Linked DNA regions of Saccharibacillus brassicae. The protein of the gene in region 2 interacts with the protein of the main gene of each other region in a pairwise test. Links are inferred from orthologs where the notes say so. Each region holds a gene or a part of one and is shown on either strand. Other genes may lie near its edges.

Region 1 (11,240 bases), 1.4 Mb from region 2 along the record:
TATCTGTTTGATCAAATTGATATCCGGTTTTTGTATTGATGGTATAACGATGAGTTTCACCTGTATCTGTAAAACCATTCCATGAAGCTCCATTATTATCAAAGTTGAAGGTCAGGTATTGCTTGGTACGAAATCGAACTGTATCAGAACTCGAAAAACCACGATTGTCTCCTCCGTACCAAGCTTGGGATGTTGGTGTAGGAACACCAGGTACATAAGCATCTGCAATAAAAGTTTGGATTTTAAGTGCTACGCTAAATGCCATTTTAAATTCCTCCAGATAAGTGTATTCAATAGAAACTCTATGAAGATGCCTTCTTTAAAACTTATCTTCTGGTTTTAAAGAAGTTAATAAAGTTTCTCTTGTACTTAAAAAGGAGTCGAATATGTCAATCTACAACTTTTTTAAAAAATAATTATTAAACTCATTCATTAATTTTTTGCTTGCTTGAATATTACTTTCAAATAGGAGGCTTCGTTGACGCATGCTATAATTAATTTAAATTGTTAAAAGATTAGGAGGTTTATTAATGTTTATACTAGCCATGATCATAATCGGATTGTTATCCTATCTTGCCGGTTTAAGTAGTTACTTATACTTTCTGAAGGTCATTTACGATCAGTCTCTTGGATCCGAGATTGCTTTTGTGATTTTTGCAACTCTTTTAGGCTTTATTCTTATTGCCTATCCAGCTTTTATGGGAATAGTATATGCTGTAGACCAGGTGGCAAAAAAGTTCAAGTTACTTCTATATCCATTAGCCTGTATTGCAATTTTCTTTATCCCTACTCTTTTGATTTTATTGATCTGGGGCGGAGTTTCTCCGTTTTCTGATGAAGCTTTACTATTTTATTTCTTTTATATATTTTCCGGGCTCGTTTTTGGTATAGGTTATTGGCTGATTCAAAAAATGAATTTGGGTCGTGTATTTAAATCGAAAACAAACAAAAAAACGAGCCTTTAGAATCAATTCTAAAGGCTCGTTTCGTATTTCCGGCATGTTATTTGAGTCCGGCTCTTGTCCAGCCTACATTGTTCAGCGCCCTCTCGCGGCTTCCGCCGCTTCCTGCGCTTCCTGCGCTTTCAGCTCTTCGAGCAGCTTGTCGCCTTCGACGTCAAGGTTCGGCAGGATGCGGTCGAGCCATTTCGGCAGCGCCCACGCTTTGTCGCCGAACAGCGACATGACGGCCGGAACGAGCGTCATGCGGATCACGAACGCGTCGATCAGGATGCCGACGGCCAGTGCGAAGCCGATCTGCTTGATCATGATGTCGTGCGTGAAGATGAAGCCGGCGAACACGGCGACCATGATGACGGCGGCCGCCACGACGACGCGGCTCGCCTGGCCGTAGCCGTGGATGACACTGTCGCTGCCCCGGCGGCCGTGTACGTAGGACTCGCGCATGGACGAGACGAGGAACACCTGATAGTCCATCGCCAGGCCGTACAGAATGCCGGTCACCATGATCGGCATGAAGCTCAGGATCGGACCTGCCGTATCGAACGCGAACAGGTCGTGCGCCCAGCCCCATTGGAACACGGCAGTCGTGATGCCGAACGTCGCCAGGATGCTGAGCAGGAAGCCGACCGTCGCCTTGATCGGCACGACGATCGAACGGAACACGAGCAGCAGAATGATCAGCGACAAGACGACGATGATGCCGACGTAGATCGGGAACACTTCGGCGAGCTTCGCCGACATGTCGATATTGACCGCCGTCACGCCGGTTACGCCGAGCGTGATGCCGTTATCGGTCGCAAGCGCCGACTCGTCGTCGCGCAGCGTCGTCACGAGGTCGCGCGTCTCGGCGTCGTTCGGTCCGGTCTTCGGAATGACGCTCAGCAGCGCCAGCTTGCCGTTCTCGCTGATGCCGAGCGGCGAGACGACCGACACGTTGTCGACCTGCCCGATGCCCTGCGTCAGCGCGCCGAGCGTCTGCGGCGTCACGTCTGCGCCGTTCGCCGATTCTGCGACGATCAGCAGCGTGCCGTTGAAGCCTTCGCCGAAGCTCTCGGAGATGGCGTCATAGCTCTGGCGCTTGGCCGTATCGAGATCGGCCGAAGCCGCGGACGGAATCGCCAGATCCATTTTGAGAGCCGGAATCGCCGCCACGCCGAGCACGGCGACGATCAGCAGAATGACCGGCCAGCGGAATTTGATAACGCCGTGAATCCAGCGCGCTTTCTCCTGCTTGTCGGCGCGGGAAGCCCGCAGGGCGGCATTTTTCTCGCGCGCTTTGCGCGAGCAGATCCGCTCGCCGATCAGGCCGAGCAGCGCCGGCAGCAGCGTGAGCGCGATCAGGACGTTCAGCAGCACCGTCACCGAAGCGACGAGCGCCATCGTGCTGAGGAAGCCGATGCCGATAACGAGCAAACCGCACAGCGCGATAATGACCGTCAGGCCCGCGAAGAAGACGGCACTGCCCGCGGTACCGACCGAACGGCTGGCCGCTTCCTTGGCGCTAAGCCCCTGGTCGAAAATAAGGCGGCGCTGGCGGTTGATGATGAACAGCGCGTAGTCGATGCCGACCGCGAGGCCGACCATCAGCGCCAGCACCGGCGTAATGGAGCTCATGCTGAGGAACGAGGAGAACGCGTACGCGCCTCCGACTCCGATGCCGACGCCGAACAGCGCGACGATCAGCGGCAGGCCGGCGGCGATGACGGAACCGAGCGTCATGATCAGCACGATCGCCGCCACGACGAGGCCGTAAATCTCGTTGGTGCCGACCGGAATGTCGAGCGGCAGCAGCGATTCGCTCGGCAGCGCTTCGACGCCGGTCTCGCTGGCGACGGCTTCGACCGTGTCGATCACCGATTCCTTCACTTCGTCGGACACGGCGGACTGCTGCACCGTGAACTGGAACTGGAACAGCGCCGCGCTGCCGTCGTTTGCGATCGTCACGCCGATGACCGGCATGCCGTCCACGACGAGCGGCGTGTACGGCGGCCGTTCGGCGCCGGGCTGAGCGGCGCCTGCGCCCTGCTGGGCGGCGGCATCGCTGCCGGCGGCGCCTTCGGCTGCTCCGGCTTCGCCGGCTTGAGCGGCACCCGCGCCCTGCTGGGCGTCGGCGTTATCCCCGGCAGCCCCGCCGGGGGTCTGGCCCGCCGCGGAAGCCGCGTCGCCGGCGCCGGCCGGCGCGCCTTCCGTGCTCTGCGCGGCCTGGGCCTGCGCCTGGGCCATCGCCTGCGCGGCCAATTCGGGCGCGTTCAGAATCTGGTCGAGGCCGTAGACTTCGTCGACCGCTTCCCGGATCGCCGCCAACCGTTCCGGCGTATTCAGGCTCTCGCCTTCGGGCGCGACGAACACGACGCTGCCCTGCCCGCCGGAAGCTTCCGGCTGCACTTCGGCCAACTGGTCGAGCACTTTTTGCGACTCCGTGCCTTCCAGCTTCATCTCCGAGCTCACGCTCACGCCGTTAAGGCCCAGCATCGCGATCACGATCGCCAGAACGACGACCCATCCCCCGATAAACAACCAGGGCTTGCTGTAGGCGGACTTGCCGATTTTATACAAAAACTTGGACACTAGGGCTCGCTCCTTCTATTCGCGCATCGGACAAGTCCGATCGTCAGAATCCGTTTTTCAAATAATCGAACGTGGTGCGCAAAAACTCGTCAAACGTCGCTTCTCCCGGCTCGCCGGCCTGTTCTTCTCCGGGAATGCGCACATTTTCCCCTTCGAGGATCGACAGCACCGCCCCGAACACCGCTCCGGCCAAAATATGCGTGTAGCCCGGCGGATAATGTCCGGCGTAATTGCGGTCCAGTTCTTCCTGCGCCGCTTTTTGCAGCCGCTGCAGGACGATCAAGACGTACGGCTCAAGCGTGGGGTATTCGCGGGCCATCCGCAGCAGCTGCCGCAGATTGCGCAGCAGTTCGGCCGTGAACTGCATCCGCGACCACTGCTCAAGCGCTTCGAGCGGAGCCATGCCGGCCGGGACTTCGACTTCCCGCAGCACGTCGCTTCGGCCGCTGCTCAGCGAGAGCACCGCCATCGCCACCGCTTCTTCCTTGCACGAAAAATGGTTGGCGAACGTGCGCCGGGAATACCGCGCGCGCTGCACCGCGTCTTCGATCGTGAAGCCGTCCAGCCCTTTCTCGATCGCCAAGGCATACGAAGTCCGGGCCAGCACATGCCATGTTTCTTCTTTTTTCATATCGCGCAGGCTTTGTTTGGTCATGCAAATCCTCCTTTCTTCGCCGCAAGCTTTTCAGGTTTTTGCAGAAATGCTTCAAAACAAGCATATCATTTCATTGCCCAATGTGCAAAGTTACCCAATCGGAACCGGATTTCTCTTTTTCCGCGCGCCCCGGTATACTCGGTTTCAAGGAAGACTTACCCTGAGAGAAAGAAGGAGACTGCCCATGCAGCGGATCGAGACGGAGCGATTGATTTTACGCAACTTTGCCGGAAAAGACGCCGCCTTTTTGCTGGAATACGCGGCGAACCCGCAGGCCACCTGCTTTTTGGACGAGCGACTGCCCGACTTCGAAGCGGCCGCCCTCAAAGTGCTGGAGAAAAGCCGGGACGACGCGCAGATCGCGGTGTGCCTCAAAGAAAACGATCGTCTGATCGGCGAATTGTTCGCCATGAAGGAAGAGCCGGATACTTATTCCGTCGGCTGGAACTTCAACCCGCGCTACGAAGGCCAGGGCTACGCCGGCGAGAGCACGCGCGCGCTGCTGAACCATCTGTTCACGCAGATGAATGCCCGGAGGCTGTACGCTTACGTCGAAGACGACAACCGCAGGTCGCAGCAGCTGTGCGAACGGCTGGGCATGCGCCAGGAAGGGCTGTTCCTGGAGTTCGTCTCGTTCACTTCGAACGCGGACGGAACGCCCAGGTACGAGAACACCTTCCAATATGCGCTGCTGAAAAAAGAATGGCTGCTCGCGCAGCAAAACGGCTGAACGCCGGGCGCCGCTGCACACGTCAAAAAACCGGGTATCCGACTGCGGTCGGTCCCGGTTTTTGGCATGCTGTTTTCGATCTGCTTTTTCGTCTGCTTTTCTGTCTGCTTTTCTGTCTGAACACGCTCCGTACGCGGCGCGATCAGCGGCCGTGCGACGTGCCTTTGCCGTCCCGAACGGAAGGCGTGGGCTTGGCGGAAGGTTCGGATGGGGTCTCCCGCGCGGTCAGTCCCTGCGGCCGGCCGGTGAATCTGGCGACGAGGGCGCCGCCGATTCCGCCGACCAACGCGGGCAGCAGCCAACCGAGGCCGAGCGCGTGAAACGGAAGGATTTCGCCGAACAGCCGCTCGACCGCGCCGATCTCGAAGCCGGCCGCTTTGAGTCCGTCGAACAGGCTCACGAGAAACGTCAGCAGCATCGTGCCCTGGTACACTTCGTTCCGCCCTTTGAAGAGCGGGTGCAGGAACGTCAGCAGCACCAGCGCGATCACGAGCGGATACAGCATCATGAGCACGGGCACGGACACTTTGATCAACCCGTTGAGGCCGATGTTGGCGACGAGCGCGCTGAACGCGGCCAGCGCTACGGCAATCTTTTTATAGGAAAGCTTCGGATACAGCCCGTGGAAAAACGACGCGCAGGACGTGATCAGCCCGACGCTCGTCGTCATGCAGGCCACCGTGATCATCAGTCCCAGCAAAATGGACCCGTACGCGCCGAAATAATGCGACGAGACGGCGGCGAGAATATCGGCTCCGTTGCCGAGCACGCCAAGCTTGCCGACGCTCGAAGCGCCCATATAGGCCAGCGACGTATAGATGAACGCCAGCAGCACGCCCGCGATCAGAATCGCTTTGGCGCAGGCGCCCATAAGCGAGCGGCGTCCGGTGACGCCGCGGTCTTTGAGCGCGTTGACGATGATGATGCCGAAGATGGTCGCCGCGAGCGCATCCAGCGTCAGATACCCTTCCTGGAAGCCTTTGAAAAACGCGTGCGACGCATAGCTCGGGTCCGGCGTCCCAAAGTTCGCGATCGGATAGAGAAGCGCCGCCGCGACCAGCACGCCGATAAAGGTCAGCTTCATCGGCGTCAGCACCCGGCCCACGATGTCGATGATCCGGGTCGGATTCAGCGACAGCAGGCAGGCGACGCCGAAGAACAGCACCGTGAAGACCGCAAGCGCCAGATGATGCGAATCGGCGGCCGGCAGCAGCGGCTTCACGCCGATCTCGAACGAGACGCTGCCGGTGCGCGGCATGGCGAAGAACGGGCCGATCGCCAGATACAGCACGACGGTGAAGATCAGTCCGAACGTCGGATTCACGCGGCTCGACAGCCCCCGCAGATCGCGCTCGCCCGAGAAGACGAAAGCGGCGACGGCAATCAGCGGCAGGCCGACCCCGGTGACGAGAAAGCCCGCGTTGGCGGACCAGACGTTCTCGCCGGCCATCTGGCCGAGCATCGGCGGGAAAATCAGGTTGCCCGCTCCGAAGAACAGGGCGAACAGCATGGAACCGAGAATGATAACCAAAGACAAAGGCGCTTTGCGCGACATAATAAAAAATCCTCCAACCGTGCAGCCCCGCGCGTCGAATCCGGTTCGCGGCAGCCTTCCGCTGCGGAAAGCGCCAAACCGGTCCATTCATCGGGCGAGGCTGCCCGCTTAATTAGTGAAAACGTTCGTGTTCGTGCAGGCGGCGAAGACGCGAAGAACACGCTTAACGGAAAAACGATCTTAACGTTCGTTCTCCCGCAGCGCTTCGTCGTACGCGTCGATCGCGCGCAGCCAGTTGCCCCGCACGAGGCGATTGACTTCGGCCGGGTCGCCCTGCTCGAAAGCCTGCAAAATGTCTTCGTGTTCGTCGACCGACTTGAGGCTCAAAATGATCGAATTATGGAAAAAGAGTCTGCGAATATGGGCCTGAAAAGTCGAAATCGTGTTGGCGATATACGGATTGTCCACCAAATCGACGACGAAGCCGTGGAACTCCTCGTCCAGTTTCAGCGCGTAGTGGGAGTCTCCTCGCCCGAGCGCTTCGCCGAATTCGGCGTTGATCTCGCGCAGCGACTCGATCTCGCGCGCCGTGACTTGGGGCAGCGCAAGCTCGGCGGCGAGCGCCTGAAGCACCGCAAGCGGCGGCAAAATCTTGGCGACGTCCCCGCCGTCCACCGCCGTCACCTGCGTGGATACGCCGGGATTCATCTCGACCAGCCCTTCGACGCTGAGCAGCTGCAGCGCTTCGCGCACCGGCGTCCGGCTGACGCCGAGCGCGGCGGCCAGCTCGCTGTCGTTCAGCTTCTCGCCCGGCTTGAGCGTGCCGTCGATAATCCATTCCTGAAGCTGCCGGAAAGCGCGCTGCTTGGCGGTCAGGGGATTGGGCATGGAAAACCCTGCTGGAATCGGCATGACTTCCTCCTTCATTGTTAACATGTCGTGACAAGATTTTCTCATTATAGCTTTTGGGGCTGCGTCATGCAATATATTGCATACGGTTACATGGGAATTATTTTGCAAACAAAAACCGCTCCGGCTGCATGCCCGGCATGCGCATGTCTCCGAAACGGCCTATGACAATCAAATAAAATAACGCAACTCGTATTTGTCCTTGCAGTCGACGAAAGCGACAGGCAGCCCTTTTTCGTTCACGTAAGAAGCTTTCCGGCTTTTATGATCCGCCTTTTTCTGGACGTTTTTACGCGGATCTCTGCTGAAAATAATGTATTTGGTCTCCAGGCTCCTCGTATCGACTCCCGGATAATGCATATCGACGAGTCCCAGCAAATAATCCGCAAACAGTTTGCCCGCCCGAAGCTGCTTGACGCCTTCTTTGGCGTTTCCGGACTTCAATTCGATGACCAACAGATATAACCGGTCGTCGCACTTGCAGAACACGATCGCATCATTTTTCATTTTGACGTTGGACACGTCTTGAAGAAACGGAAACGGCTCCAAACCCCGATTGTCCAGCGACAAGGCGCATACCTGCCCGGCTCCCAAAATCGTCACCTGCCTGCAGCGGGTCTGACGGGTCGCCGTGTCCGGACTGGTCTCGAGTATCGTCAATGAAGACGAAGGATCAAGCTTGTAACGAGGATGAACGACCTCGTTCAGGACCTCAATCAGATTCCGCATGCTCTTCATTCTCCATAAGTGCATAGTAAATTTCATCATTGGAATCATTGTACTGGTTGATTACTTCGTTGAACGTCTCGGCGATGACGCCTTCGCGTTCGTTGACTTCCATTTCCGCTATGGTATGATCCGCAAACATATACGCTCCGACATTTTGCGGCTCAAGAATCTGTTTCGCGGTGTATCCGAACTTTTGCATAATATGTTCTTTGTTCTCGAAGTCGTTGGAGAGCATGATCAGATTGTTGAATTCTTTGACAATATAATCGCTGTGAGTGGACAAAATGACACGCAGTCCGCGATTCGTCGCCTCCGCCAAAATCCGCGCCAGCTTGCGTTGATTGTCGGGATGAAGATTGAGTTCGGGTTCGTCGATGATCAGGGTCGCGCCGGGGACAGCCATATGGTTGAAATAAAAGACGAGTCCGAACAGCGTTTTGGCTGTCGAAGACGAAGTATGCAGGCCGATTTTGAAATTGTCATTGGCTGCTTCCGCCGAATCCGATACATACTGAATGCCTGTGTCGTCAAGTACGTAGCTGCCTTTCAGGACAGTTTCCTGAATTTTCAAAGCCAAATCCGAGAAAGAGCTTTTTTGTCTTGCATAAAACGATAAACGGTTCAAAAAAGTAAGGTAATCCGAGATCGGTTTGGCGTACATACTGATTTCTTTCTTCAGGTCGAAAACCAGGGAATCATGGCGAACTTCGGATGTTACTTTGCGCAGCAGTTCGTTACGGGAAGCATTCAACTCTTTATAAAATAAATTCAACCCCGCCCGTTCGGCCGGAAGCAGAAAAGCATCGCTGTATAAGTCCTTGAATATTAGTGTGTTAAAAAAATGTCTGATTCCAAAATTTAATACGTAAGAGAAAGTAACATCGTCCAAATCTTCAGTTCCCTTTTCTAACTTGACTTCCGCCATAAAACTTTTGGCCGGCTTGGTGATCTGACCTGCCGGTTGTCCGTTAAGACCCCATTGATGTTCAAACTTTTCATCGAAGACCTCTTTTTTGATGTGTTCGACGTTTTGGCGTAAAGTTATTCTGGAATCGGTAAACCCATCTGGTTCCGCATTCAATAGGTCCGGCAAAGAGCGCGTGAGCTCCTCAGACCAAGCCTCTTTTACCTCGTTGTGTTGATTTAACGCATTTTCAAGATCCACTTCCGCAATCCCGCTGCTTTTTAATGCTTTTTCGTCTAAAAAATTGATACCGGTTTGGAACTTTTTATCAAAAACATTGTACAAAACATAACTCGCATAGGTTTTCCCCGCATTATTTTCTCCGCAAAACAGCATTAAGTTATGAAGCGAAACGCTGCCGCGGTTGATCGGACCTACCTTTTCAAACTCAACTGATAACACCAAATTCCGCCTCCCTTATCGGGTTTTTCGCGCAAAGACTCGTTACTCTCCATTATATCGGTCTCTCTTCGAAAAAACAGCTTGGGAAATCGTATCGGGGTACAGACGTTCGCCGTCCCATGCTATAATAGGCGGACGACAAAAACAGAGTACTTTACGGGAGACGATTGAGGCATGGATGCGAACACGACGTTCACCGACGAACAATGGAACAGACTCGTTCAGGGCGTTGCGGAAGCTTTCGACGACCTGACGTTAAAAAGAGGATTTCAATACGAACGCATGGGCAGCGTTCAGCAGCTGGCCGTGTCCGAAGAACGGCGGCTGGAAGCCGAAGTCAAAGAAGGCGACGGCGTCTGCCGGGTCGACGTGGCGCTCGATTTCGCCGGCGGCGGAAGCTGCGACTGCAAAGACCGCAAGCCGTGCCGGCACCAGGCGGCCGCGCTGATGAAGCTGGCCCGCCTGCGCGGCCGGCCGGTCTCGGCGCTGGCCAACGCCAGCGCTTCGGCGGCGAAAGCGAAGCGCGAAGCGGACGCGGCGGCCGGAAATCCGGCGGCGGATCGCGCCGACGGAGGCGAAGCGGCTCCGGCGGCGAGTACGGACCCGACGGGCAGCGGCCGGGCCGGACAGACGGGCACGGCGGCGATCGAGCCGCCGGGCAGCCGGGCCGAAGCAGGCCGCGACAACGCGGCTGCGGACGGTCGGCAGGCTCGAACGGCAGCGCCGCGCAGCGATAGCTCCGACGCGGAGCGCGCCGATCAAACGGCGGCGGCTCGGCCGGACTTTCTGTCCGACGACCCGTCCGTCGGCTCGGCCGGCGACTTCGCAGGCGGCGCGCCGGGGAAAAAGCCGGGCGTCGAAGAAGCCGCGCTGCTCGCCGCTTCCGGCATTTCGACCTGGAACCGTCGCTTCGAAGAAGCGGCTTCTTCGCTGAACGGCCGCACGCGCAACCCGAAATTCGCGGAACTGACGCTCCAGCTCGCCTTCGCGGACATGCCGCCGTTCAAGCCGGGCATCGAAGCGTTATACCGGCTGAACGCGCATCTGTTCGTGCTGCGGACGCTGAGCGCGCCGACCGGTGCCGGGCTGTCCTCGTCCGGCTACTTTGCGCATCTGGCCGTGTCCGACACGGCATCCGGCATGGCCGGCCTGCTGGCCGCTCCTCTTCCAGACCGGGACGACCCGCAGGTGCGTGAGCGGCTCGGCGAGACGCTGCATGCCGTGCGCCGGCAGATGCTGACCGAAGGCCGCGAATCGGAGCTGTTCTCGACCGGCTATTACGGGCTGCTGAACGGCTGGGCCGCGCCGGAAGCGGGCTTTGCCGCTCGGGCAGGCGCCCAAGCGGGCAGCGGACACGCCGAAACGGCGGTGGAAATGCCCGATCTGTTCGCGCTGGATCACGCCGTCCCTGCGGACGACCCGGCTGCTTCGCTCGATCCGGTCGATCCGGAGCAGCTGCGGAAGCTGGCGGAAGAACGGCGCGATTTTTACGAATCCGAACTGCAGTATTTGATGGACGAAGAGCGGGAGCTCGGGCGGGCGCTGAACCGTCAGGCCTGGCTGGGCGCGAACGCCTGGAGCCGGTTCTGCCTCGGTCAGGATGACCAAGCGAGAGCGCTGCTTGGCGAAGCCGCGGACAAGCCGTATTTTTCGCCCAAAAAACTGCCCGACTTCCTCTCTCCGCTCGCCCGCGCGGGCGAATGGGATCGGCTGACCGATTGGCTGGAGACCTTCGGCCCGCTGCTGGAGCGCGCACGCGCCAACCTGACGGATTACGGACAACTGTGGGACCGGGCGATCGCGCATCGGCCGGACGCCGAAGCTCG
Region 2 (11,284 bases):
TCGGCGAGCGTATCGCGCTCGGCCGCAAGTTCGCCCGCTTGTCCGCGCAGCTCGTCCAACTGCGCAGCCGAATCCCGCTGCGCCTGCTCCAGCGCTTCGAGCGAGCGGCCGGCTTCGGCCAGCTTCGCTTCGAGGCCGCCTTTTGCTTCTTCGAGCAGCAGCACTTCTTCGGTCAGCGCCTCTTCGCTTGCGCCCAGTTCGCCGACGCGGCTTTCCAGACGCGCCGTCGTCTCTTCCAGTTCCCGGCTCCGCGCTTCCAGGCGGGCTTCCAGCGCTTCCCGCTGAGCGTCAAGCTCGCCGATCCGGTCGTTTGCGCCGCGCAGCTCGTCTTCGAGGCGCTCCCTGCTCCCGGCCAGACGCCCGGCTTCCGCGCGGGCCGCTTCCAATTCGCCTTCAAGCGCACGCTTCTCGTCCGCAAGCGCGGCTTCGCTCTCGGCCAGCGCCGCCAACTGCAGCGTCAGCGCCGCTTCGGCTTCCGCCTGCCGCGCGCCTTGTTCGCGCTCGGCCGCAAGGTCCGCGGACAGGGACTCCTTGTCCGCAAGCAGCGCTTCGCGCTCCTGCCGCGCCGCCGCAAGGCCGGCTTCCAGTTCGGTTCGGGCCGCGTTCAGCGACGCGGCATTCTCCCGCTCGCCGCGAAGCTGCTCCTGCAGCGTTCCGCGCTCGCTTTCGAGCTCCGCGATGCGCGACCGCAGGCTCTCCGCCGCCGTCTCGCGCTCGCGCATCTCGCTTTGCAGCGCGCGCTCGCGCCCGACAAGCCCGGTCACTTCCTCTTCCAGACGAACCGCTTCGCCGGTCAGATACTCCTCGCTTTCGCCCAGCTCGCGCACGCGATCTTCCAGGCGGACGCGGACTTGTTCCAGTTCGCGGCCCGCGGCTTCCAGCTCGCCGAGCCGGAGTGCCGATGCGGCAATCCGGGCGTCGCGTTCTTCCGCCGCTTGTTCCAGTTCCTGGCGGCGAAGTTCCCATGCCGCTTCGGCTTCCCCATACTGCGCAAGCCGTCCGCTGAGGGCGGTCTGCTCTTCGTCCAGGGAGACAATCCGGTCCTGCGCGCTGCGCAGTTCGGCTTCAAGGCCGGACTTCTCGCCGTTCAGCGAGGCCAGCTCCTGCGCCAGACGGTCGCGCTCGGCGCTCGCCGACGACCATTCGCCGTTCAGGCGATCTTTTTCTTCGCTCAGCGATATCCATTCTTGTTCCAGCGTATCCTTTTCGGCCGTCAGCCGCTCCAGACGTTCTTCCAGATCCCGCTTGTCGCCGCGCAGCGACTCTTGCTCGGTCTCGAACCGGACTGTGTCCGCTTGCGCCGCTTCAAGCCGCTCTTCCAGAAGCTGCTTCTGCTCGCGGACCGAACGCAGTTCTTCTTCCAGACGCAGTCGGTCCGACGCCGCAGCCGAGAGTTCGTCCTGCAGCCGGGCTTGTTCGCCCGCCGCGGCTTCCAACTCCTGCTGCAGCCGCGATTGGCTCTCGCCGAGGGTCGCCAATTCGCCGGCCAACCGGTCCCGATCCCCGGACAATCTTTCCAACTCCCGCTCCAGACGTTCTTTGTCCGCCGATACGGTCTGGAGTTCGAGTTCCAGGCGCTGCTTGCCTTCGCCGAGCGTCTCCAGTTCGCCGCCGAGACGAACCGTCTCCGCCTGGCGTTCTTCGATCGCACGGTTCAGTTCGCCGCGGGAAGCTTCCGCTTCCTCAAGCAGCGATTCGAACGTGTCTTTCTCCGCCTGCCAGGACCTTTCGCGCTGCGTCCACGCTTCGAGTTCAGAGGCAAGCGCCGCGTTCTCCGAAGCGCGGGCCGCTTCGGCTTCCGCCAATTCGGCCGCGCGGCGCTCGAGCGCTTCGCGTTCCTGACGCTGAACGTCCGTCGCTTCGCGCAGCCGCTCGCGCTCTTCGCGCAGATCCTGTTCCGTCTGCCGCGCGTCCGCAATCTCCGCTTCCAGTTCGCCGCGGCGCGTCTGCTCCGCCGCTTCCCGTCCGCGCAGCTCTTCGAGCTGCCCGCGCGCTTCTTCGTACCGCTCGGACAGTTCTTGCTCGCGCATTCGCGTCTCGCCGAGTTCCGATTCCAGGCGCGCATGTTCTTCGCTCCAGATCGTCTCGCCGTCTTCCAGCTCGCCGACTCTCGTCTCCAGCTGCTGGCGGACTTCCGTCAGCGCGCGCAGGCCTGCTTCCAGTTCCCCGGCGCGCAGCGCAGCCGCCTCGCCTTCGCTCCGCAGCCGCGCTTCGGCTTCTTGCAGCGCGGACAGCTCCGCGCCAAGCGCAGCACTCTCCTCGGCCGCGCGTTCGCCGGCCGCTTGCAGCTCCGAGACGCGGGCTTCCAGCCCGGCGCTCAGCTCGTTCAGGCGGGACTCTTCTTCGCGCAGCAGGCCGAGTTCGAGTTCCAGTTCTTCGCGCTTCGACTCGCTCTCCGCCAGGCGGGCGCGCAGTTCTTCGAGTTCCTGTTCGAACGCTCCCGCCCGTTCGCGGCTGTGGGCCAGCGCTTCTTCGCCTTGGCGAAGTTCCAGACGGGCCGTTTCGAGCTCGCTGGACAGCCCTTCCTTGGCCGCGCGTTCCGCCGAGAGATCGCGGCCCGCTTTTTGCAGCGCGTCGCGCGACGCGCTGCCGCTTTTCTCCGCTTCGGCCAATTTGCTCTCGAGCTGCCGCTTCTGTCCGTTCAGCCGTTCCAGTTCGGCGTTCGCTTTGCGCAGTTCTTCGCGGCGAGCCGCAAGTTCCCGGTCCGCTTCCGCAAGCTTGGCGTTCTCGGCGCGCAGCGCTTCTTCGGCCGAAGCCTGCTCCGCCGTCCGTTCGCGCAGCTGCGCCGTCTCGGTCTCCAGGCGATCGGCGCGCGACAGAGACTCGTCAAGCCGCTCCTGCAAGTCCTGGTTCACGATGTTCGTCTCGGCCATATTGACCGCGGCGAGCACGGCAATCCGCACCGTATCGAGCCTCGGATGGCCGGCCGCGATCGCGCTCATGCGCTCGTCGACCAGGTGGGCGACACGCTTCACATACTCCTGGCTGCTGCCGAAAATTTTATAGGACGTTCCGTAAATCTCTACGCTGACTGTTTTTCGTTCAGCCATATCCGCCCGCTCCTCTCCGTGTTTTAAATTGTGTTGACGTCCAACATTTTCTTATATGGCGCGTCGGCAGCATGCCGCCGCGCAGGCGTTCAGTCGCCTATCGGTTGTGTAAGGTGGATGGATCGGGACGATCGCGGCGGCCGGCATACTCCGGGTGGAGACTGCCGATTCCGCTCGCCGGCGAAAGTCCGCCTATCGGGTTATGACGCCTTCGCCGCCCGAAAGTTGCTATAGGGCCGCGGCCGGGCCGCGTTTTTCGGTACCGACGGACAAAAACCGCATCCCTCTTCAGGACGCAGGTCCGCGGCGGACCGTATTCCTAGAAGAATTCGATGCGGTTTTGTCCTTCTCCTGCCGGAGACTGCTTACTTTCTCAATTCGGCCGCAAAAGTTTGTTCCAGCGCCGTCACAACGTTATGCTGGGCGGCCGCCACTTCTTCGTCCGTCAGCGTGCGTTCCCCGTGCTGGTATGTCAAAGCCAGGGCGACGCTTTTTTTGTCGGCAGCGACGCGGTCTCCCGTATAGACGTCGAACACGCGCACGTCCTGCAGCAGTTCGCCCGCCGAACCGCGGACGGCCGCGATCAGCGCAGAAGCTTCGACGTTCAGGTCGACCACGACGGCGATATCGCGCTGCGCGGACGGATAGCGCGGCAGATCGCGGTATTCGATCTCCGGCGCTGCTGCCGCGTACAGATCGTCAAGGCAAATCTCGGCCGCGTACGTATCGTCGAGATCGTAATCGCGCTGCAGCTGCGGATGCAGCTGGCCCAATACGCCGACGCGCTTATCCGGCGCGGACACCCGATAAAGCGACGCGGAACGGCCCGGATGGAATCCGTCCGGCGAGTCGGCGCGGAATTCGACCTGCAGGCCGAGTTCGCCGAGCACGCTCTCCACGGCGCCTTTGAGATCGAAGAAATCGACTTTGCGCGCCGCGGCGCCTACGGTCTCGTCCGTGCGGCTGCCGGCCATAAGCAGAGCCAGCATGGTCAGTTCGGTCGGCTGCTTCGTCGCTTTTTGCTCGCTGCCGTGGAACACGGTGCCGACTTCGAACAGCGACAGATCGGCGTTCTTGCGATTGCGGTTGTACTGCGCCGCTTCCAGCAGCAGCGGAACCAGCGTCGTGCGCAGCACGCTGCGGTCTTCGCTCATCGGCATCGCCAGCGGCACGGCATGGCTGCCGGCCGAGAAAGCGGTGAAGCGCTGCGTGTTCTCCGGGCGGGTGAACGAATACGTTACCGCTTCATGGAACCCGCCGTGGGTCAGCGTGCGGCGTACCGCGCGGCGCACCGATTGCGACTTCGTGTACGCGCCCGGCGTCGTCGGTCCTTCGATGACCGTCGACGGAATATTGTCGTAGCCGTGAATCCGCGCCACTTCTTCGATCAGGTCGACGTCGCGCGTAATATCGCCGCGGCGCGTCGGCACCTGCACGTCCAGCACGCCCTGCGCGCTGTCGGCGCATTTGAAGTTCAGGCGCGCGAAGATCGCTTTCACTTCCAGCATCGAAATGTCGGTGCCGAGGTACGCGTTCAGCTTCGGCAGCGACAGCGACAGCTTTTGCTCCGTCACCGCTCCGCTTTTGCTCTCCACGATGCCGTGCAGCACGGCTCCGCCCGCATGGCGCGACAGCAGCAGCGCCGCCCGGTCCAGCGCCGCGATGACGGCCGACGGATCGACTTCTTTTTCAAAACGCAGGCTCGCTTCCGAGCGCAGACCGAGCTTTCTCGACGTTTTGCGGACGGAGGAACCGGCGAAGCGCGCCGATTCCAGCGCGATATTGACCGTCGAAGCCGTCACTTCCGTCTCGGCTCCGCCCATAACGCCGGCGAGCGCCGCCGGACGGTCGCCGCCGGTAATAAGCAGCATCGACGGATCGAGCTTGCGCTCCTGCCCGTCGAGCGTCGTCAGCGTTTCGCCTTCGCGCGCCGAACGTACGCCGATCTCCGGCCCGAGCTTGTCCGCGTCGAACGCGTGCAGCGGCTGCCCGCATTCCAGCATAACGTAGTTCGTAATATCGACGACGTTGTTCGTCGGACGTATGCCCGCGGCCATCAGCCGGTTCTGCATCCACTGCGGCGAAGGGCCGATCTGAACGCCCGAAATGTAGCGGATCGCGTAATGCGGGCTCAGTTCGCCGTTCTCGACCGTAACGCTCACTTTGCCCGAAGCCGGGCCGCCCGTCTCGATCAGGTCGATCGCCGGCAGCTTCACTTCGCGGCCCAAAATGGCCGCCGTCTCGTAAGCCGCGCCGATCATGCTGAGGCAGTCGGAACGGTTCGGCGTGAGGTCGAATTCCAGCACCGCGTCGTCCAGGCCGAGCACCTGCGTGATCGGCAGGCCGATCTCGGTGCCTTCCGGCAGCACGAGGATGCCTTCCTGCTGGTCTTTCGGCAGCAGCTTGTCGTTCATGCCAAGCTCGCTGGCCGAGCAGATCATGCCCTGCGAAGCGACGCCGCGCAGCTTGGCGTTTTTGATTTTGAAGTTGCCCGGCAGAACCGCGCCCACGACCGCGACCGGCACTTTTTGGCCCGCATCGATATTTTTCGCGCCGCAGACGATTTGCAAGTCTTCGCCCGTTCCGGCGTCGACGGTGCAGACGTTCAGCTTGTCGGCGTCGGGATGTTTTTCCTTGTGCTTGACATAGCCTACGACTACGCCCTGCACCCCTTGATTGCGCTGCTCGATCTCGTCGATCTCGATACCGGAGCGCGTAATTTTCTCTGCCAATTGTTCAGGCGTCACGCCTTCGATGCTTACGTATTCGGATAACCACTGCGTCGATACTTTCACTGCCCGCTCACTTCCTTCTTTTCTAATATGGACCTGCGTTTACGCTTCTATTGACGGGCGAACTGGTTCAGGAACCGTTCGTCGTTATTGTAGAAATGACGGATGTCGTCGATGCCGTATTTGAGCATCGCGAGACGTTCGGCGCCCATGCCGAACGCAAATCCGCTGTACTGCTCCGGATCGTAACCGCTCATCTCCAGCACGCGCGGATGCACCATGCCGCAGCCGAGCACTTCGAGCCAGCCCGTGTTTTCCGCGCCTTTTTTCCGGTAACTGACGTCCACTTCCGCACTCGGTTCGGTGAACGGGAAAAAGCTCGGGCGCATGCGGATCTGCGTATCGCTGCCGAACAGCTCCTGCATAAGCCGCAGCAGCGTGCCTTTGAGGTCGCTCATACGGATGTTTTTGCCGATGACGAGCCCTTCGATCTGGTGGAACTGGAACGAATGGGTCGCGTCGTCGTCGTCGCGGCGGTACACTTTGCCCGGGCAGATGATCTTGACCGGCACTTCGCCGTCCATCTTCTGCATCGTGCGCACCTGAACCGGAGACGTGTGCGTACGCATCAGCAAATCTTCCGTTATATAGAAGGAATCCTGCATATCGCGCGCCGGATGGTCTTTGGGCAGGTTGAGCGCTTCGAAGTTGTGGTAGTCGGTCTCGACTTCCGGTCCTTCGGAGATCTGGTAGCCCATGCCGATGAAGATCTGTTCGATCTCTTCGATGATCCGGTTCAGCGGATGCGCCGCGCCGCGCGGCAGCTTGCGTCCCGGCAGCGTGACGTCGATCGTCTCGGACGCCAGGCGGCGCTCCGTTTCTTCGCGTTCGAACCGCTCGCTGTGCGCACTTACGGCCGCGTCGATCGCGTCGCGCACTTCGTTCGCCAGCTGCCCGATAACCGGACGTTCTTCGGCGGACAGTCCGCCCATGCCGCGCAGAATCTCGGTCAATTTGCCTTTTTTGCCCTGATATTTGACGCGCAGTTCGTCGAGCTGCTTCGCGTCCGCTACGCTGTGAAGTTCCTCAAGCGCTTCGGCTTTCAATTGTTCCAAACGTTCTCTCATCGTCCGCAGACTCCTTTCCCGCCAAGGGAAGTATTCGATCGTGATCTCTTTTGCCAAAAAAAGGCCCGAAAAACAAAAAGATCTTCCCGCCCCAAGGGACGAAAAGATCGCGTTACCACCCTAATTCAGAAGTTTTCCCGCCGGATACCGGCAATCGGGAAACTCGCGGCCGCAGCGGCCGACTTCTCTCGGAGACGAAGATAACGGGTCGTCGACCCGGCTGTCCTAGTGCGAAGCGCAGGGCGCCCGGTTCAGACAGCGGCTCCGGAGCGAACTTCGGCATCGGCGTTGTCGCGAAAATGCTCTCAATCCACGGCATTTTCTCCCTGTTCGGCGTCGGCGCTTACTCTTCTCCATCATCGCGGCAAAAGATATGTTTGAATTAAATGTTGTATGTTACACACCTATATTCTACTAAAAAGCTTCCGGCTGCGTCAATGCGAATTTCCGCCGCGGCGAAAACGGCTACGTTCTGTCCGCAAGATGCGACAGCGCCGCAAGCTTCTGCTTCACCTCGCGAATCTCGCTCATCGCTTCGTCCGAGAACGCCTCCGGCAGCGCGCCGCTCTCCGGTCTGCGCTTCTCGCTGTCCGCCCGGCTGTCCGCTTCGCCGCGCAGCAGCTGCGCAAGCTTCAGCTCCAGCATCAGGCGCCGCTCGTTGTCTTCGCGGCCGCCGGGATGACGCTCTGCCCGCTTCAGGTCTTCTTCCCGTTCGTCGAGACTGCCTTCGAACAGCGTGAAGCCGCCCTGCCCGTCCAGCTCCGCGATCCGGTTCGCCGCCCGGCGCACCAGCATCCGGTCGTGCGAGACGAGCAGCAGCGCGCCTTCGTAGCGCATAAGCGCCGACTCCATCACCTCGCGCGTCTCGATATCGAGATAATTGTTCGGCTCGTCGAGCACGAGCAGGTTCGACCCTCCGAAGTACAGCCGGATAAACGCCGCCCGGCACTTCTCGCCCATACTGAGCTCGCCGATCCGCTTGAATGCGTCTTCGCGCGGAAACAGAAAACATCCCAATAACGTACGGGCCTGCGTCTGCGTCATGTTCGGCAGTTCCAGCAGGCTGCCTAGCAGCGTCTGCCCGGTCGGCAGCCCTTCCAGCTCCTGCGAGAAATAGCCGATCTTGACGTTCGGATGCAGGGCGACGCGGCCGCTTGTCGGCTCAAGCCGGCCGGTAGCCAGGCGCAGCAGCGTCGTTTTCCCGCTTCCGTTCGGGCCGCGCACCGCCAGGCGGTCGCCGCGATTCAGCCGCAGATGGATCTGCCGCAAAATGTCCCGGCCTTCGTAAGCAAAGTCCACGTGCTCGAACCGCAGCAGCGTGCGCGCTTCGAAGCCTTCGTCTTCAAGTTTCATGTTCAGCTTGGGTGCCCGGCGCACGCTGCCTACGCTTTCGGCATCGAGCCGTTCCAGCTGCTTCTGCTTGGCATGATAGCGCGAAATGTTCTTTTTGGCTTTGGCTTTGTAATAGCTCTGCGTAATTTTGACTTCGTTTTGGTGCGACGCGGCGCTATGCGCCTGCAGGAACCACTGCTGGTAATTGCGGATCGACTCTTCGAGCGCTTTGCGCTGCTGCTCCTGCTTTTTGTGCAGCGCTTCGTGTTCGCGCAGTTCGCGTTCCTTGTGGCTCTGGTACTCGGTGTAGCCGCCGCGGTATTTCACGATGCCGTCCGGGTTCAGCTCGCAGACGGCGGTCGCCACCTCGTCGATAAACTGCCGGTCGTGCGAGACGAACAGCAGCGTACCCGCATAGCTGCGCAGCTGGTCTTCAAGCCAATGCAGGCTCTCTTCGTCCAGATGGTTGGTCGGCTCGTCGAGAATGAGCAGCTTGGGCGATTTGGCCAGCAGCGCGGCCAGGCGCACCCGCGTTTTCTGGCCGCCGCTGAGCGACGCATACGGCAGATTCCAACTTGGTTTGGGCATGCCGATCCGCTGCAGCTGCTTGTCCACTTCGTTTTCCCACTGGAATCCGCCTTCCGCTTCGTACGCTTCGAGCACGGGGCCATACGCTTCCAGCGCCTGCTGCGCCTGTTCGCCGGAGCCGCCCATGTGCTGCGCCAGGCGATCCAGCTTGCGCTTGAGCGCATGCAGGCGACCGTGCTCCAGATACGCCCGTTCGAGTGCTGTCGTATCGGCCGGCACGTCTTCGTGCTGCTTCATCATGCCCCATTCTTCGAGCGGCAGCAGCCGCTCCACACTGCCTTCCGTCGCCTGCTCCATGCCGGCGAGTATGCGCAGCAGCGTCGTCTTGCCGCAGCCGTTGCGTCCGAACAGCGCCAGCCGCTCGCCTTCCGTCACTTCCAGGTCCACTTTTTCGAACAGCGTCCGTCCGTTCCATTCTTTGGCCAATTGTTTGGCAATCATCCATGTACGCATAAAAAGTTCATCCTCTCCGAATTAAAAAAGTCCGCGTGACGGCAAACGCCGCTGCGGACTTGGAGAATCAAGAATTAATCGGAAACCTGCGCATGACCAGGGAAGTGAGGGGCGCCGTCGGCAAAATACCGGAAAATACCGGAAAACGGTACGCAAAAAGAGGCACACTCCCGATGGAAGACGCACGCATCCCTCTCTCACTCCTGCCGCAGCCGAACGTCTGAACGTCCGCCTGTCGTGATCCGCTGTTCGTTCGCAGTCAAATACACGGTGATGAGACCGTGCGCCGCGAACAAGCGAATATGCCGGGTTAGATAAGGACATGCGTTGTATACTTCATCGTATAGGGTGTACCTCTCGAATTCTACAGAATGTGGAACACCGCCAGTCTAACAAAACTTCGAAGCGGTGACAATCTTTTTTACCCGGTCAGCCGAAAATGAATCCCCATACCGCATGCAAGCCCTTGCCCGCGAGCAGCAGGACGCCGGCGATAAAAGCCAAATAAACGAGCAGGCCGATACCCGCGATCAGCGCGATACCGATCCGGACTCCGCCGACGATTCTTTTCTCGATTCGCTTGTGGATACGATTTGCGCTGCGGGCTTCCCTTTTCCCGTGCATGCGGTCTTCCATCATCGAACACTCCCCGTTTCTCCAATTGGGCGGCCGCCGAACCGCGGCAAAAACCCTTCTTTCTTTCTATCGGCATTTCGATCTCTTTTTGAGACCCCTCGGCGGCAAACAAAGTGTGAACGTGGTAAAATCGACATAGCGAAAGCGAGGGGAAAAAGCGGACATGACCAAAAACATCTCGGATATCGCGCAGATGGCGGGCGTCGCCAAAAGCACGGTCTCCCGTTACCTGAACGGCGGCTCCGTCAGCGCCAAAACGAAGCAGAAGCTCGAACGCATTACCCGGGAAGCCGGTTACGTGCCGAACACGTTCGCCCAGAGCCTCAAAGCCAAACGGACCCATCTGATCGGCACCATCGTGCCCCGGCTCGACTCGTTCGCGGCCGCGCAGACGATGACCGGCATCGACGAAGAACTGCGGACGGCGGGCGGACGGATGCTCGTCTATAACGCGGGGCAGGACCCGCAGCGGGAGATCGAAGCGATGCAGGACCTGGCCCGGCAAAAAGTGGCGGGCATCATCTTGATGCCGGCGCAGGTGACGGACGAGCATCTGCGGGCAGCCGAAGCGGCAGGCATTCCGGTGCTGCTCGTCGGCCAGGGCAGCAACCGGCTGCACAGTCTTGTGTACGACGATTACCGGGCCGGCCTGCTGATGGGACGCCATGTGCTCGGCATGGGGCATCGCCGCATCGCCTACCTCGGCGTGACCGAAGACGACGAAGCGGTCGGGCGGCGGCGCAAAGAAGGCTTCCGGGCCGCGGCGGCAGACTGCGCAGACTGCGACATTTCGTATTACGAGAGCAGCTTCGCCATCGGAGACGCGCGCCTCGCGGCCGAAACGATCCTCGACGAATGCGCGCCTTCGCTGATCGTCTGCGCTACCGACAATCTCGCGCTCGGCGTCGTCAAAACGGCGCATCTGCGGGGATTGTCGATCCCGTCGCAGCTGTCGGTTACCGGCTTCGGGGGTTACGAGGTCACGGCGATCATCAACCCGGAATTGACGACCGTCCGTTTCCCGTACTACGAAGCCGGCAAGCATGCGGCGCGCAGTATGCTGAAGCTGACCGCCGGGGAAGAAGTGGAACGCCTGACGGTGCTGGACGTCGAGCTGCTCGCCCGAGAAAGCGTTGACAATTTGAATAAGCCTTCGGTATAATGCAATCGGAACCGGTTCCAATCATGCGTTCGGGCAGCGTCCCGGCGCAGGAACGGACCGGTCTGCCGAGAGGCGAAAGTTTTTGCATCCTGTTTTGGAACCGGTTCCTTCTTTTGTTTTTCTTGTAGTGTCTCTTTTTTTAAAACAAAACGGAACCGGTTCCTAAAAAATAAACAAGGAGGAAGCCTTACTCTTATGCCTATG

The links.
Region 1: the proteins of pheS (region 2) and brnQ interact in binary tests that used the Escherichia coli proteins (3 or more experiments, as listed by UniProt). The link is inferred for Saccharibacillus brassicae from one-to-one orthologs.

The regions. Positions count from the first base shown.
Region 1 is NZ_CP041217.1:2,865,983-2,877,222, reverse strand. What follows is about bases 4,265-7,139. They hold brnQ (branched-chain amino acid transport system II carrier protein), read right to left. Parts: upstream 6,471-7,139; coding sequence 5,058-6,470; downstream 4,265-5,057. Other genes in these bases: FFV09_RS12005 (GntR family transcriptional regulator), read right to left, coding at 6,651-7,139; FFV09_RS12015 (GNAT family N-acetyltransferase), read left to right, coding at 4,370-4,915. Outside these bases: FFV09_RS12035 (DUF3238 domain-containing protein), read right to left, coding at 1-265; FFV09_RS12030 (hypothetical protein), read left to right, coding at 531-965; FFV09_RS12025 (MMPL family transporter), read right to left, coding at 1,038-3,530; FFV09_RS12020 (TetR/AcrR family transcriptional regulator), read right to left, coding at 3,574-4,185; more of FFV09_RS12005, read right to left, coding at 7,140-7,322; FFV09_RS12000 (hypothetical protein), read right to left, coding at 7,491-8,048; FFV09_RS11995 (AAA family ATPase), read right to left, coding at 8,032-9,414; FFV09_RS11990 (hypothetical protein), read left to right, coding at 9,589-11,240. UniProt on the Escherichia coli protein: Liv-II branched chain amino acid transport system, which transports leucine, valine and isoleucine. Also acts as a low-affinity threonine transporter.
Region 2 is NZ_CP041217.1:4,228,565-4,239,848, reverse strand. The notes cover bases 4,902-7,820. They hold pheS (phenylalanine--tRNA ligase subunit alpha), read right to left. Parts: upstream 6,910-7,820; coding sequence 5,893-6,909; downstream 4,902-5,892. Other genes in these bases: abc-f (ribosomal protection-like ABC-F family protein), read right to left, coding at 7,375-7,820; pheT (phenylalanine--tRNA ligase subunit beta), read right to left, coding at 4,902-5,845. Outside these bases: cell division protein ZapA, read right to left, coding at 1-3,050; more of pheT, read right to left, coding at 3,416-4,901; more of abc-f, read right to left, coding at 7,821-9,282; FFV09_RS17555 (hypothetical protein), read right to left, coding at 9,712-9,921; FFV09_RS17550 (LacI family DNA-binding transcriptional regulator), read left to right, coding at 10,082-11,080; FFV09_RS17545 (glycoside hydrolase family 32 protein), read left to right, coding at 11,276-11,284.